Regions from separate parts of the Nonomuraea mesophila genome, predicted to be linked through region 2. Evidence: riboswitches for the same ligand, from Rfam matches in the RefSeq annotation. Region 2 holds a riboswitch; the other holds the start of a gene.
What was found. A riboswitch is a leader RNA that binds a small molecule or an ion and turns the genes downstream of it on or off. The one in region 2 is predicted to bind glycine.
Positions count from the first base shown of each region.

Region 1: it holds a riboswitch for glycine, as region 2 does, so the genes downstream of both, gcvP (aminomethyl-transferring glycine dehydrogenase) here and gcvT (glycine cleavage system aminomethyltransferase GcvT) in region 2, are expected to answer to the same signal.

Region 1 is NZ_SMLD01000078.1:13,866-21,492, reverse strand. Features, by position in the region: gene E1295_RS26480 (MerR family transcriptional regulator) at 110-730, shown strand; glycine riboswitch at 789-887, shown strand; gene gcvP (aminomethyl-transferring glycine dehydrogenase) at 1,067-3,898, shown strand; gene E1295_RS26470 (tetratricopeptide repeat protein) at 3,992-4,789, shown strand; gene E1295_RS26465 (hypothetical protein) at 4,863-5,210, opposite strand; gene E1295_RS26460 (alpha/beta hydrolase family protein) at 5,292-5,981, shown strand; gene E1295_RS26455 (DUF5999 family protein) at 5,938-6,135, opposite strand; gene E1295_RS26450 (TetR/AcrR family transcriptional regulator C-terminal domain-containing protein) at 6,336-6,896, opposite strand; gene E1295_RS26445 (hypothetical protein) at 7,011-7,409, shown strand; gene E1295_RS26440 (RNA polymerase sigma factor) at 7,482-7,627, opposite strand, start outside.
Region 2 is NZ_SMLD01000013.1:41,539-49,165, forward strand. Features, by position in the region: gene E1295_RS07640 (aldehyde dehydrogenase family protein) at 1-1,287, shown strand, start outside; gene E1295_RS07645 (3-oxoacyl-ACP reductase) at 1,307-2,071, shown strand; gene E1295_RS07650 (gamma-glutamyl-gamma-aminobutyrate hydrolase family protein) at 2,083-2,775, shown strand; glycine riboswitch at 2,829-2,926, shown strand; glycine riboswitch at 2,946-3,045, shown strand; gene gcvT (glycine cleavage system aminomethyltransferase GcvT) at 3,080-4,165, shown strand; gene gcvH (glycine cleavage system protein GcvH) at 4,162-4,551, shown strand; gene E1295_RS07665 (L-serine ammonia-lyase) at 4,624-6,000, shown strand; tRNA gene E1295_RS07670 (tRNA-Leu) at 6,063-6,145, opposite strand; gene bcp (thioredoxin-dependent thiol peroxidase) at 6,266-6,739, opposite strand; gene E1295_RS07680 (DUF3618 domain-containing protein) at 6,910-7,239, shown strand; gene E1295_RS07685 (amino acid deaminase/aldolase) at 7,268-7,627, opposite strand, start outside.

The sequences.
Region 1 (7,627 bases), on a different contig from region 2:
GGATCGTTGACTGAGCATGGTCGCGGTCCTACGGTGCAAGTGAAACCCGTGGCTGCGCTTCACATACCCCCAGATCAGGCCACGGGATGAGAGAAAGCCGGAGGTCCGCGTGGCGGTCAGCAGCGGCGAGGGAAAGACGGCCGGCCAGGAAGATCCGGTGCGGCGCGAGAGCGCGCGGCAGCGTGCCGGGGAGCAGGGCCTGCTCTTCGACGAACAGCCCGCGGCGCTGCCGGGCGACATCGGATACCGCGGGCCGACGGCGTGCTCGGCGGCCGGCATCACCTACCGGCAGCTCGACTACTGGGCGCGCACGGGCCTGGTCGAGCCCACGATAAGAGCCGCGCAGGGCTCCGGCTCCCAGCGTCTCTACAGCTTCCGCGACATCCTGGTCCTCAAGGTCGTCAAGCGGCTGCTCGACACCGGGGTGTCGCTGCAGCAGATCCGCACGGCCGTGCAACACCTGCGTGACCGCGGGGTGGCCGACCTCGCACAGATCACGCTCATGAGCGACGGCGTCAGCGTCTACGAGTGCACCTCGGCCGACGAGGTGATCGACCTGCTCCAGGGCGGCCAGGGCGTGTTCGGCATCGCGCTCGGGCGGGTCTGGCGCGAGGTCGAGGGCTCCCTCGCGGAGCTGCCGGGGGAACGCGCGGCGGCCGAGGACACCGTCCCGGCCGACCACCCCGCTGACGAACTCGCCCGGCGCCGCCGTGCCCGCCGCACCCGGTGAGCACGGCTCCTGACATCCGGACGAACCGGGCGTAGTAACCTGAGGACAGCAAGGCCGACGACCCCGTGCGGGAGAGTCCCCGGGCCCCTGGGCTCCGGGGCGCCGAAGGAGCAACCCTCCCCGGAATCTCTCAGGCATCCCGTACCGCTCGGGCGAGGCAACTCTGGAAAGCAGGCGCACCCGCCAGGCGCGCCTCACCGACGGTGCAAGCCCCACCGGGGGTGAAGCTCTCAGGTCGCGACCCCGCGCTTGTCCGGGGTCCGCGCTGACAGAGGGGGAGATCCGGCACACGCCCGCGCCCCGGCGCCGGTCTCCACAGCCTCGGGAGGCATCTCCATGACCGATCTGTCCGCTCCGCCGTTCTCGTCCCGGCACATCGGCCCCTCGGAGCCCGAACAGCAGCGCATGCTCGAGGCCGTGGGCTTCGAGTCCGTGGCCGACCTGGTCGCGGTCGCCGTGCCCGAGTCCATCAGGGCCAAGGACCGGCTCACGCTGCCCGCTCCCGCGGGCGAGGCCGAGGCCATCGCCGAGCTGCGCGCCCTGGCCGATCGCAACCAGGTGGTCACCTCGATGATCGGGCTGGGCTACCACGACACGGTCACGCCCGCCGTCATCCGCCGCAACCTGCTGGAGAACCCGGGCTGGTACACCGCCTACACCCCCTACCAGCCGGAGATCTCGCAGGGCCGCCTCGAGGCGCTGCTCAACTTCCAGACCGTCGTCTCCGACCTCACCGGCCTGCCCGTCTCCGGCGCCTCGCTGCTCGACGAGGCCACCGCCGCGGCCGAGGCCATGACGCTGGCCCGCAGGGCGGGCAGGTCGAAGAGCGCCGTGTTCGTGGTCGACGCCGACGCGCTGCCCCAGACCAAGGCCGTGCTCGCCACCAGGGCCGAGCCGCTCGGCATCACGCTCGTCGAGCACTCTCTCGACGGCGAGCTGCCCGAGTGCTTCGGCGTGCTCGTGCAGTACCCCGGCGCGTCCGGGCGGCTGCGCGACTTCCGCGACGTGGCCGCCGCCGCGCACGAGGCGGGCGCCCTCGTCGTGGCCGCCGCCGACCTGCTGGCGCTGACGCTCGTGGCCGCCCCCGGCGAGCTGGGCGCCGACATCGCCGTGGGCTCCTCCCAGCGTTTCGGGGTGCCCTTCGGGTTCGGCGGGCCGCACGCCGCCTACATGTCCGTACGCGAGGGCCTGCAGCGGCAGTTGCCCGGCCGCCTGGTCGGGGTGTCCGTCGACGCCGACGGCGACCCCGCCTACCGCCTGGCCCTGCAGACCCGCGAGCAGCACATCCGCCGCGAGAAGGCCACCAGCAACATCTGCACCGCGCAGGTCCTGCTGGCCGTCATCGCCGGCATGTACGCCGTCTACCACGGGCCCGAGAGGCTGCGCCGCATCGCCCACCGGGTGCACCGCCACGCCGCCGCCCTGGCGGAGGGGCTGCGCGGGCAGGGCCTGGAGGTCGTGCACGACGGCTTCTTCGACACCGTGCTCGTACGCGTGCCGGGCCGGGCCTCCGCCGTGGTCGCCGCCGCGGCCGAGCGGGGCGTCAACCTCTGGCAGGTGGACGCCGACCACGTCTCGGTCGCCTGCGACGAGAAGACCGGCGCCGCCGAGGTGGCCACGGTGCAGGCCGCGTTCGGCGTCTCCACCCCCTTCACCGACGTCGAGGGCACCGCGGACGCGCTGCCCTCCTCGCTGCTGCGCGAGTCCGGCTACCTGACCCACCCGGTCTTCCACAGCCACCGCTCCGAGACCGCGATGCTGCGCTACCTGCGCAGGCTGCAGGACAAGGACGTCGCGCTCGACCGGTCGATGATCCCGCTCGGCTCCTGCACGATGAAGCTCAACGCGACCACCGAGATGGAGCCGATCACCTGGCCGGAGTTCGCCGCCGTGCACCCCTACGCGCCCGCCGCCCAGGCCGAGGGCTACCTCGAGCTGATCGGCACGCTGGAGCGCTGGCTGGCCGAGGTGACCGGCTACGACGCCGTCTCCATCCAGCCCAACGCCGGCTCCCAGGGCGAGTTCGCCGGGCTGCTGGCCATCCGCGCCTACCACCGCGCGGGCGGTGAGAGCGAGCGGGACGTCTGCCTCATTCCCTCGTCGGCGCACGGCACCAACGCCGCCAGCGCCGTCATGGCCGGCATGAGGGTCGTGGTCGTGGCCTGCGACTCCGGCGGGAACGTCGACCTGGACGACCTCGATGTCAAGATCGCCAAGCACCGCGACGCGCTGGCCGCGATCATGGTGACGTACCCGTCCACGCACGGCGTCTACGAGGAGACCATCACCGAGATCTGCGCCAAGGTGCACGAGGCCGGTGGCCAGGTCTACGTCGACGGGGCCAACCTCAACGCGCTGGTCGGGCTGGCCAAGCCCGGGGAGTTCGGGGCCGACGTGTCCCACCTCAACCTGCACAAGACGTTCTGCATCCCGCACGGCGGCGGCGGGCCCGGCGTCGGCCCGGTCGCGGTCCGCGGCCACCTGGCCCCCTACCTGCCCGGCCACCCGCTGCGCGACGGTTCGCCGGTGGGGCCCGTCTCCGCGGCCCCCTACGGGTCGGCGGGGATCCTGCCGATCTCGTGGGCGTACATCAGGATGATGGGCTCCGACGGGCTCACGGCGGCCACCGAGCAGGCCATCCTGTCGGCCAACTACCTCGCCAAGCGGCTGGCCCCCCACTACCCGGTGCTCTACACCGGGCGCGGCGGGCTGGTGGCCCACGAGTGCATCGTCGACCTGCGCCAGATCACCAAGGAGACGGGCGTCACCGTCGACGACGTGGCCAAGCGCCTCATCGACTACGGTTTCCACGCGCCCACCATGTCGTTCCCCGTGGCCGGGACGCTCATGATCGAGCCGACCGAGAGCGAGGACCTCGGCGAGCTCGACCGGTTCGCCGACGCGATGATCGCCATCCGGGGCGAGATCGCGAAGGTGGCGTCCGGCGACTACGACAAGACGGACAACCCTCTGCGTAACGCGCCGCACACCGCGGAGTCGGTCAGCGCCGACGAGTGGCGGCACCCCTACTCGCGGACCGAGGCCGCCTACCCGCTGCCGTCGCTGCGCGACGGCAAGTACTGGGTGCCGGTGCGCCGCATCGACCAGGCCTACGGCGACCGCAACCTGGTGTGCTCGTGCCCCCCGCTGGAGGCCTACGAGGACTAGTCACCGGGTGGGCCAGACCTTCGGCGTCAACCCGGCAGACATGATCGCCGGAAGTCGTTAGGCTCGGGGCGACCGTCGCCAGAAGGAGCTCTCTTGACGTCCTCAGAGCTGGAGACCCCGCCTCTCGACACCGCCCGGCGCCTGGCCGAACGCGGTGACCTCGACGGCGCCGCCGCCATCCTGCGCGAGCTCGCCGCCGACCCCGACGAGCCCGACCGGGCGCAGGCCGCCGTCGGGCTGGCCGTGGTGCTGGAGGAGCGCGGCGACGTCGAGGCCGCCAGGGCGGCCGCGAGGACCGCGCTGGCGACCGGCCACCCCGAATACGCCTCCCAGGCCGCCTGCCACCTGGCCCAGGGGTTCGAGCGGGAGGGGCGGGCCGAGCAGGCCAGGGCCGCCTGGCAGGCCGTGCTGGGGGTGGGCGCGGCGGCGTACGTCCCGCTGGCCCACCTCGCGCTGGCCCGGCTGGCCGTGCGGGCGCACGACCTGGAGGAGGCCGAGCGGGAGCTGCAGGCCGCGATGGCGGCCGGCGACGGCGAGGTCGCCGCCCACGCCGCGCAGGAGCTGGCCGACCTGCTGATGGAGCACGGGGAGCCCGGCGCCGCGGCTGAGCTGCTCCTGGACGCCCTGGAGGCCGTGCCCGAGGCCGAGGCGCCGGGGCTGCGGGTCCGGCTCGGCATCGCGCATCTGGAGCTGGCCTGCGCGGAGTTCGCGGAGACCGTGGAGAGCGGCGCGGACGCGCAGACGAGCGCGCTGGCCATCGAGCTGCTCGCGCGCACCCTGCCGTTGCGCGGGCGCGACGACGACGCGGGGCGGGTCTGGTCGTACGGACTGGAGCACGCCGACGAGACCCTGGCCGCGGAGGTCAGGCTCCGCTACCAGCGCGACACCTGACGGGGCCCGCGGCCGCTGCGACGGCCGGGCCGTGGGACGGCGGAGGCGCTCCCGTTCCCTCCACCGGCGCAGGTCAGCCGCGGCGCATGATGGCCGCCGCGGCGGCCACGTTGATGGCGACGATGGCCAGCCATGTGATGAGCAGCCCCACCAGGCCGGCGTTGGCCGACGCGATGGCCGTCAGCGGGATGCCCATGGCCATCGAGCCCAGCGCCACCGGGATCATCGACCCGCCCGGCGTGGACTTCTTGCGCGGTGGGGCCCCGTTACGGTCGAGCTCGGCGCGTACGCGGGCGGCGATGGTGTCGTCGAGACGCTGGGCGAACGAGTCGACGAGCGCCTCCTCGTAGTCAGGCCCGAGGTCGCGACGGGCGTCGAGCGTGGCCTGCAGATCTTCCCTGAGGGGACGCTGGTCCGGCATATGGTCATCATCCATCCTCGATGCGGTGCCGTCATCCGGCCTGAGGGCTAGCGGGCCCTCCTCCCCAGGTACGGTGCTGGCATGGAGGTGACGACCCCGCGCGGGCCCGCGTACGTGGAGATCGACGAGGTGCCGGACGCGCGGCTGCTGCTGGTGCTGACCCACGGGTCGGCCGGGGGAGTGGACGCTCCCGACCTGCTGGCCGTGCGCGAGGCCGCCATGGGCGTGGGCGCCAGTGTGGCGCGGGTGACGCAGGCGTTCAGGGCGGCGGGGGCGCGGGCGCCGGGTTCGCCGGACAGGCAGGACGAGGCGTGGGAGATCGTGCTGTCCGAGCTGCGCTCGCGTCTGCCGGGGCTGCCGCTCGTGCAGGGCGGCCGGAGCAACGGGGCGCGGGTGGCGTGCCGCACGGCGAGGGCGGTCGGCGCGGCGGCGGTGGTGGCGCTGGCCTTTCCGCTGCATCCGCCGGGGAGACCCGAGCGATCGCGGGCCGGCGAGCTACGCGGCGCCGGGGTGGACGTGCTGGTCGTGAACGGTGATCGTGACCCCTTCGGGGTGCCGGACGCCGCGGATGCCGCGCGCCTGGTGGTGTTGCCGGGGGAGGGCCACGACCTGAAAAAGGACCCCGCCCGGGTGGGCGAGGTCGTGGCGGAGTGGATCACCCGCTACGGCGGGCCGCCACGGCAGGGCAGCCCTGGGCGCCCGCGTGGGGGTGCCGCCCGCGTGGGGATCAGGCCGCGCCCACCAGCGGATCGGGCCGGTGAGGCGCGATGACGGTGCCGCTGGGCAGCAGCTCGCCGGTGTCCTCGAACAGGACGACGCCGTTGCAGAGCAGGCTCCACCCCTGCTCGGGGTGGCAGGCGAGGGTGCGTGCCGCCTCGCGGTCAGGCGCCTCGGCATCCGGACAGGCCGGGTCGTGCGGGCACATCGGCGTGCCTCCGATATCTCGTGGGATGCTCCCGTTCTGGAGGGGCGGGAGCCGGCTCGGGTTGTTGTCCTGGCAAGTGTGCGACTGTGTCACACGTTCCGACATAGCCCATTCGGGCTGTTACAGGAGGGTCCCTGGTGCGTGTGACCTTCGACACAGCGTGCCTTATGCAGGATAACCGGCCAAGCACGACACGCGCATCACGTTTGCAATCCCTTGAGGAGAGCGTCGAGCCCGCGCTCGAAGTCGATATCGGCTCTTTCGTCCCGTCTGACCCATTCATCGACGTCAGGGTCGGCCCAGCCTGATTGCTGCACCTCGACGGCGACGCTGCCGAAGACGAAGGCCCGGAGCGTGCGCACGGCCTCGGCGGCGTCCGGCAGCCCCCCGTCGGCGAGCTGCTCGACCTGCTCCTTGACGGCGAGCGCGGTGGCGCCCTTGGGCGGCTTGGTGAGGGCCAGGGCCAGCACGCCGGGATGCTCCCGCAGTGCCTCCCTGCTCGCCCTGCACCAGGCCCTGGCCGTCTCCTGCCAGGTCGGGTGCTGCTCGACCTGGACGGCGGTGACGTGTTCGGCCAGCGCGTCCATCAGCGCCTCCTTGCCCCGGGGCAGGTGGTGATAGATGGCCATCGCCTCCACCTGCAGGGCGTCGCCCAGCCGGCGCATGGTGAGCCGGCGCAGGCCCTGGCCGTCGGCGATGTGGAGCGCGGCCTCGATGATGCGCTCGCGGGAGAGGGGCACGGGTGGTCGCTTGGCGGGCATGGAGATCATCTTACTATGTAAAGGAGCTTGCTCCGGGCCGATTTCCGCACGTGTCGCGCGACGGCGTACCCTGAACGTCGACACGATTGACCACAGCGTGAAGGGGCCGAGTCGATGGCGTTTTTCCGTCCGCGGGTGAGCCGGGAGGCCGAGGTTCGCTTCCACGCGGACCAGGAGATCTCCAGGAGCTACCCCGAGCTGATCGAGAAGGCCCGTGAGGCCGAGCGGACGCTGCGCGTGCTGCAGGCCGCGGAGGCCGACGAGATCGAGCTACTGGCTGCGGGCCAGGCCCTCGACCGGGCGCTGACCGACGCGCTGCGTGCCGCCGAGGCGGGGCAGCGGGCCACGTTCGGGGTGAAGGCCTACGACGACCGGATCGCGCGCCGCAAGGCCAAGGCGACGCCCGAAGGGGCGATGTGGACGGACGAGGTCGAGCGCCTGCGCACGCTGCGCGAGCACAACCGCATGTGGAACATCCCGGGGGTGCCGCGCCCGGTGCCCGCCACCGCCTGACATCCGGCGGCTCCAGGAGCGTCTTAGAGAAGAAAAGAGCCCCGGCACACACGATGTGCCGGGGCTCTTCCGTCAGCTGGCCCAGTCGAGCAGCGGGCGGGTGTTGCTCGGGTGGCGCAGCTTGGACAGCGACTCCTTCTCCAGCTGGCGGATGCGCTCCCGGGTCAGCCCCAGGTGCTTGCCGATCTCGTCCAGCGTGTGCGGCTTGCCGTCCACCA
Region 2 (7,627 bases):
GCGGCCGAGGTGGACCGGGCGGTGGAGCGTGCCAGGACGGCGTACGCCGCCTGGCGGCAGGTCGCTCCGGGCGACCGGGCGCGGCTGCTGAGGAGGTTCGCCGACCTGGTGGACGAGCACGGCGAGGAACTGGCGCGGCTGGAGCTGGCCAACGCCGGGCATCCGATCGCCAACGCCCGCTGGGAGGCGGGCGCCGTACGCGACGTGCTGCACTTCTACGCCGGGGCGCCCGAGCGCGACCACGGCAAGCAGATCCCGGTGCCCGGCGGCGTGGACGTCACCTTCCAGGAGCCGCTGGGCGTGGTGGGCGTCATCGTGCCGTGGAACTTCCCGATGTTGATCATGTCGTGGGGGGTGGCCCCCGCGCTGGCGGCCGGTAACACGGTGATCGTCAAGCCGGCCGAGTGGACCCCGCTGACCGCGCTGAGGCTGGCCGAGCTGGCCCTGGCGGCGGGCCTCCCCGAGGGGGTGCTCCAGGTGCTGCCCGGAGCGGGAGAGGTCGCGGGCGCCCGGCTGGTGGAGCATCCCGGCGTGGCCAAGATCGTGTTCACCGGTTCGACGGAGGTGGGCAAGGAGATCGCGGCCAAGGCGGCGGCCCAGGTCAAGCGGGTCACGCTGGAGCTAGGCGGCAAATCCGCAAATATCGTCTTTTCGGATGCCGATCTCGACAAAGCAGCGCAAGCCGCCCCTTACGCCGTGTTCGACAACGCGGGGCAGGACTGCTGCGCCAGGTCCCGGCTGCTCGTCCAGGCAAACGTGTACGACGCCTTCATGGAGCGCCTCACCGAGGCCGTACGCGGCGTCGTCGTCGGCGACCCCCTCGACGAGCGCACCGAGATGGGCCCGCTGATCAGCGCCGAGCAGCTCGACCGCGTACGCGGCTTCGTCCAGGGCACCCCCTACCTCCAGGGGTCCTGCCCGGCCGGCAAGGGTTACTGGTTCCCGCCGACCGTGCTCACCCCGGACGTCACCGACCGGGCGTTCACCGAGGAGATCTTCGGGCCGGTCGTGTCGGTGGCGCCCTTCGAGGACGAGGCGGACGCCGTACGCATCGCCAACGACACCCCGTACGGGCTGAGCGGCTCCATCTGGACCCGCGACGTCGGGCGCGCGCTCCGCGTGTCCAGGGCGGTCGAGGCGGGCGCGTTGTCGGTGAACTCCAACGCGGCGGTCCGCCACTGGACCCCGTTCGGCGGTTTCAAGCAGTCGGGGCTGGGCCGCGAGCTCGGGCCGGACGCCCTGGCGGCGTTCACGGAGACCAAGAACGTCTTCATCTCCTGGGAGTGAGGTAGAAAGCGACGTGCACATGAAGCGGTTGCAGGACCGGGTGGCGGTGGTCACGGGCGCAGGCGGCGGCATCGGGCTGGCCACCGCGCGCAGGTTCGCCGACGAGGGCGCGAAGGTGGTCTGCGCCGACCTGGACGAGGAGGCGGGCGTCAAGGCCGCGAACGAGGTCGGCGGCCTGTTCGTACGGGCCGACGTGGCCGACGAGGACGACGTCGTCCGGATGTTCCGTACGACGTTCGACACCTACGGCAGCGTGGACATCGCCTTCAACAACGCCGGCATCTCGCCGCCCGACGACGACTCGATCCTGGATACCGGCATCGACGCCTGGCGCCGCGTCCAGGACGTGAACCTGACCAGCGTCTACCTGTGCTGCAAGCACGCCATCCCCTACATGCGGCGCCAGGGCAAGGGCTCGATCATCAACACCGCGTCGTTCGTGGCGGTCATGGGCTCGGCGACCTCGCAGATCTCCTACACGGCCTCCAAGGGCGGGGTGCTGGCGATGTCGCGCGAGCTGGGCGTGCAGTTCGCCAGGGAGGGCATCCGGGTGAACGCGCTGTGCCCCGGCCCGGTGAACACGCCGCTGCTGCGGGAGCTGTTCGCGAAGGACCCGGAACGGGCGCAGCGGCGGCTGGTGCACGTCCCGCTCGGGCGCTTCGCGGAGGCGTCGGAGATCGCGGCCGCGGTGGCGTTCCTGGCCAGCGACGACGCCTCGTTCATCACGGGCAGCGAGTTCCTGGTGGACGGCGGCATCTCCGGCGCCTACGTCACGCCGCTCTAGGAGGGTTCATCGTGCGACGTCCCGTCATCGGGGTCACCTGTTACGTGGAGCCGGCGACGTTCACGGTCTGGGAGAACGTGCCGGTCGCGCTGCTGCCGTACATGTACGTGGAGCAGGTCGTCCGGGCGGGCGGGCAGCCGGTCGTGCTGCCGCCCGCCGGGGAGGCCGCGCAGGTGGTGGGCCGGCTGGACGGGCTGGTGCTGGCCGGGGGCGGCGACATCGATCCGGCGAGGTACGGGGAGACGCCGGAGGAACGTACCGGCTATATCCGCAGATTTCGTGACCAGGCCGAGTTCGCCCTGCTGACCGCGGCCCTCGACGCCGAGCTGCCCTTCCTCGGCATCTGCCGGGGCCTCCAGGTGCTCAACGTCGCCCTCGGCGGCAGCCTCCACCAGCACCTGCCCGACGTGGTGGGCCACACGGAGCACTCCCCCGCGCCCGGCCGTTTCGGTCACCTGCCCATCACCACCGTCCCCGGCACCCGCCTGGCCAAGGCGCTGGGCACGGCGCCCGTGACGGTGCCGCACTACCACCACCAGGCCGTCGACCGCCTGGCCCCGGGCCTCACCGTGACCGCGACGGCCGCCGACGGCACCGTCGAGGGCGTGGAGCTGGACTCGGGGCCGTTCACCGTGGCGGCGCAGTGGCATCCGGAGGCGGCCGAGGACCACGCTCTCTTCGAAGCCCTGGTCGCGGCCTGCTGAGGGGCGAACGCGACAAGACCCCCAAATCACTACTAGGCTGGCTGGACACACCAGCAAACCGTGCGGGAGAGCACCCTGACAGCCGGTCAGGGTCCCTGAAGGAGCAAGCCCTCCCCGCGAACCTCTCAAGGCAAAGGACCGCACGGCTGACCGGGAGCCCGTCTCCTCGGAAGGTGACCTCTGGAAAGCAGGCCCACAGGGTCTCGCCGAAGGTGAAAGTCCGGCAAAACTCGGGCGAAGCTCTCAGGCATCGATGACAGAGGGGGAGGATGCTGGCATCCAATCCTGTCCTGAGGTGCGATAAATGTCCCGACCTACTCCGCTACGAGACGTGCACGAAAGCCTCGGCGCGACGCTGACCGACTTCGCGGGGTGGCTCATGCCGCTCCGGTACGGAAGCGAGTCCGCGGAGCACAGGGCCGTCCGCGAGGCCGCCGGACTGTTCGACCTCTCGCACATGGGCGAGATCTTCGTGACCGGGCCGCAGGCCGCACAGGCGCTGGACTACGCGCTGATCGGCAACCTGTCGGCCGTGACGCCGGGACGCGCCCGCTACACCATGATCGTCAACGAGCGGGGCGGGGTGCTGGACGACCTCATCGTCTACCGGCTCGCCGACGAGGAGTTCATGGTCGTCGCGAACGCCTCGAACGCCGAGAAGGTCGCGGACGAGCTGGAGAGCCGTTGCAAGGCGTTCGACGCCGTGGTCGACGACCGTTCCCAGCAGTACGCGCTGATCGCCGTCCAGGGACCCCGTTCCCAGGAGATCCTCGCCACACTCACCGACGCCGACCTGACCGGGCTCAAGTACTACGCGGGCCTGCCTGGACAGGTCGACGGGCGTCAGGCGCTCGTCGCCCGTACCGGCTACACCGGCGAGGACGGCTTCGAGCTGTTCGTGGCCGTTCAGGACGCGGTGCCGCTCTGGCACGCGCTCATGGCCGCGGGCGAGCCGTACGGGCTCAAGCCCGCCGGCCTGTCCAGCCGCGACACGCTCCGGCTCGAAGCGGGCATGCCGCTGTACGGCAACGAACTGAGCGCCGAGCTGACTCCGTTCGACGCGGGGCTGGGCAGGGTGGTGAAATTCGACAAGCCGGGAGACTTCGTCGGCCGGTCGGCGCTGGAGGCGGTCAAGGACGACCCGCCGCGGCGCCGGCTCGTCGGTCTGGTCGCCCGGGGCCGCCGGGTGCCGCGCCACGGCTACCCGGTCACCAAGGACGGCGCCGTCGTCGGCGAGGTCACCAGCGGTGCGCCCTCCCAGACCCTGGGCAAGCCCATCGCGCTGGCCTACGTGGACACCGGAGCCGACTCAGGCCTGGCTGTGGACATCCGGGGCAGCCATGAACCCATGGACCTGGTCGAGCTGCCCTTTTACAGGAGGAACAAGTGAGCAACATCCCTGACGACCTGAGCTACACCAAGGAACACGAGTGGGTTTCCGGGGTCGAGGACGGCCTGACCGTGACCGTCGGCATCACGGCCTACGCCGCCGACGCCCTTGGTGACGTCGTCTTCGTGCAGCTCCCGGAGGTCGGTTCGATCTCGGAGCCGGGCGACTCCGTCGGCGAGGTCGAGTCGACCAAGTCGGTCAGCGAGATCTACACACCCGTCGGCGGCGAGATCGTCGAGGTCAACCAGGCCCTCGTGGACGACCCGAGCCTGGCCAACAGCGACCCGTACGGCGAGGGCTGGATGTTCCGGGTGCGCATGGAGGGCGACCCTGACGAGCTGCTGTCCGCCGAGGAGTACGCCGCGCTCACCTCGGGCGAGTCCTGACCCTGCCAGGTCTCATCGGCTGACGCCGGGGCCCGCGGCCGGGCCCCGGCACTCATGAAGGGCGCATCATCAATGGCGATCAGCGTCTTCGACCTCTTCAAGATCGGTATCGGCCCGTCGAGCTCCCACACGGGAGGCCCGATGGCCGCCGCACACAAGTTCGCCCGCGGGCTGCACCAGGACGGCCTGCTGGCGCGCGTGGCCCGCGTCGAGGCCATCCTCTACGGCTCGCTCGGCCTGACCGGCAAGGGCCACGGCAGCGACAAGGCGGTCCTGCTCGGCCTGTCCGGGGAGAAGCCCGAGCTGGTCGACGTCGACACCATCGACGGCCGCCTGGCCGAGATGCGCGAGTCGGGCACCGTCCGGCTGTACGGCAGCCACGAGATCCCCTTCGTCGTCGGCCAGGACCTCGTCTTCGAACGCAAGATCACGCTGCCCGAGCACCCGAACGGCATGCGCTTCACCGCCTACGACGCGGCGGGCGAGCGGCTCAGGGAGAAGGTCTACTTCTCGGTCGGCGGCGGCTTCGTCGTGGACGAGAAGGCCACCGGCGCCGACCGCATCAAGCCGGACGACACCGTCGTGCCCTATCCCTTCACGACCGGCGAGGAACTGCTCAAACACTGCACGAACACCGGCCTGTCCATGTCCGCGATCATGCTGGAGAACGAGAAGGCGTTCGGGCGCACCGAGGAGGAGGTCCGCGCCGAACTGCTGCGCCTGTGGCAGGTCATGTCGGAGTGCGTGCGCCGCGGCATCTCCAAGGAGGGCGTCCTGCCCGGCGGGCTCAAGGTCAAGCGCCGCGCCAACCAGTTGCACCGCCGCCTGCAGTCGGAGCCGGCCGAGAAGGACCCGCTGCAGGCCATGGACTGGGTGACGTTGTTCGCGCTGGCGGTCAACGAGGAGAACGCCGCGGGCGGCCGCATCGTCACCGCCCCCACCAACGGCGCCGCCGGCATCATCCCGGCGGTCCTGACGTACTACACCCGCTTCGTCCCCCACGCGGACGAGGACGGCGTGGTGCGTTTCCTGCTCACGGCCGGCGCGATCGGCGTGCTGTTCAAGGAGAACGCCTCGATCTCGGGCGCCGAGGTGGGCTGTCAGGGCGAGGTCGGCTCCGCCTGCTCCATGGCCTCGGCGGGCCTCACGGAGGCGCTCGGCGGCACGCCGGAGCAGGTCGAGAACGCCGCCGAGATCGGCATCGAGCACAACCTGGGGCTGACCTGCGACCCGATCGGCGGGCTCGTGCAGATCCCGTGCATCGAGCGGAACGCGGTCGCCTCGAACAAGGCCATCACCGCGGCCAGGATCGCCCTGCGCGGCGACGGCCGCCATTTCGTGGCGCTGGACAAGGCGATCAAGACCATGCGCGACACCGGCCGCGACATGCTCGACAAGTACAAGGAGACCTCACGCGGCGGCCTGGCCGTCAACGTGATCGAGTGCTGACGTGGTGCTGACTCGCGTCAGGAAAATGCCCGGCCTATTCCAAAGGCCGGGCGCTCGAATTGTGCGGGCGGGGGGATTCGAACCCCCACGGTGTCACCACCAACAAGACCTAAACCTGCCGCGTATGCCATTTCGCCACGCCCGCGCAGTCCCCGCCGAAAGCGGGCTCGTGACAGTTTAGCGCTCTGGGTGGCGGCGAGGCGCATCCGCTGATGACCCCGGCTCAGAAGGGCACGGCCTTTTTCACCGGGGCCCGCCGACCGGCTCAGGCCAGGCCCAGCTTCTTCTTCAGCGAGGCCACGTGCCCGGTCGCCTTCACGTTGTAGAGGGCCTGCTCGACCTTGCCGTCACCGTCGATGACGAACGTCGAGCGGATGACCCCCACGATCTCCCTGCCGTAGGACTTCTTCGGACCGTAGGCGGCGTACGCCTTGTGGACCACGAGGTCGGGGTCGGACAGCAGCGGGAACGTCAGGGCGTCACGCTCGACAAACTTGGCCAGCTTTTCCGGTTTGTCCTTCGACACGCCGAGGACCACGAAACCTTCGGCGGTCAACTGGCTGAGGTTGTCACGGAAATCGCAGGCCTGCTTGGTGCAGCCGGGTGTCATCGCGGCGGGGTAGAAATAGAGGATCACCCGCTTGCCGCGGTGGTCACCGAGGGAAACGGTGGTTCCGTCGGCGGCGGGCAGCGTGAACTCGGGCGCGGCGTCGCCTGGCGCGAGCTTGGTCTCTGTCATGGGCCCTCCTCAGTGCTTGCCGCAAACCTACCGGCTTCCCGCGAAGCTACCGGCCCGGCCGCCGTGCCGTACGGCCCGCCGACCTGACAGACTGATCACGACCACTACGGACGGAGCCCGCACGGCACACGAAGCGGGCGCGGCCACACGTACGGTCGAGAGGAGACGCCATGGCTGACACCGATCCCGACGAACTGGAGCGGCGGATCGCGCGGACACGCGCCGAGTTGGCGCAGACGGTCGACGCCATTGCCGACCGGGTGAGCCCCAAGCGGGTCGCCGAGCGCACGGTGACCGACGTCAAGGGCAGGGCCGGCCAGTTCGTGGCGTCCGTGGGCGACGCGCTCGGGGTGGCGCCGCGGCCGGTCGCCTACGACGACGACCCCGAGCGGTTGTGGGAGGACGAGCGGCCCGACCTGGGTCCCGTCCTGATCGGGGTCGGGGCGGTGCTGATCGTCGGGGCGGCCATCGTGCTCTGGCGCCGCCGCAGGCGCGGCTGAGGCCGGCGCGCGCCGCCTCCTGCGGTGATCACAGGAAGGTCTTGCCCTCGCCTCTGTACGTCGGCGCCGACCCGGCCAGGGTGTCGCCGTCCACGAGGTGGAGCGTGTCGAAGCGCTCGCACAGCTCGCCCGCCTTGGCGTGCCTGAACCACACGCGGTCGCCGATCCGCAGGTCCTCGGCGGCCTGGCCGAGCAGCGGCGTCTGCACCTCGCCCGCGCCCTCGTCCGGTGAGTAGCGCAGCCCGGCCGGCAGGTACGGCTGCGGCAGCCGGCTGCTGCCGGGCTCGCCCGAGGCCGGATAGCCGCCCCCGAGCACGGTCGCGATGTCCGGGGCCGGGCGGCGTACGACCGGCAGGGCGAAGAGCGCGGCCGGACGGCCGGTGAAACC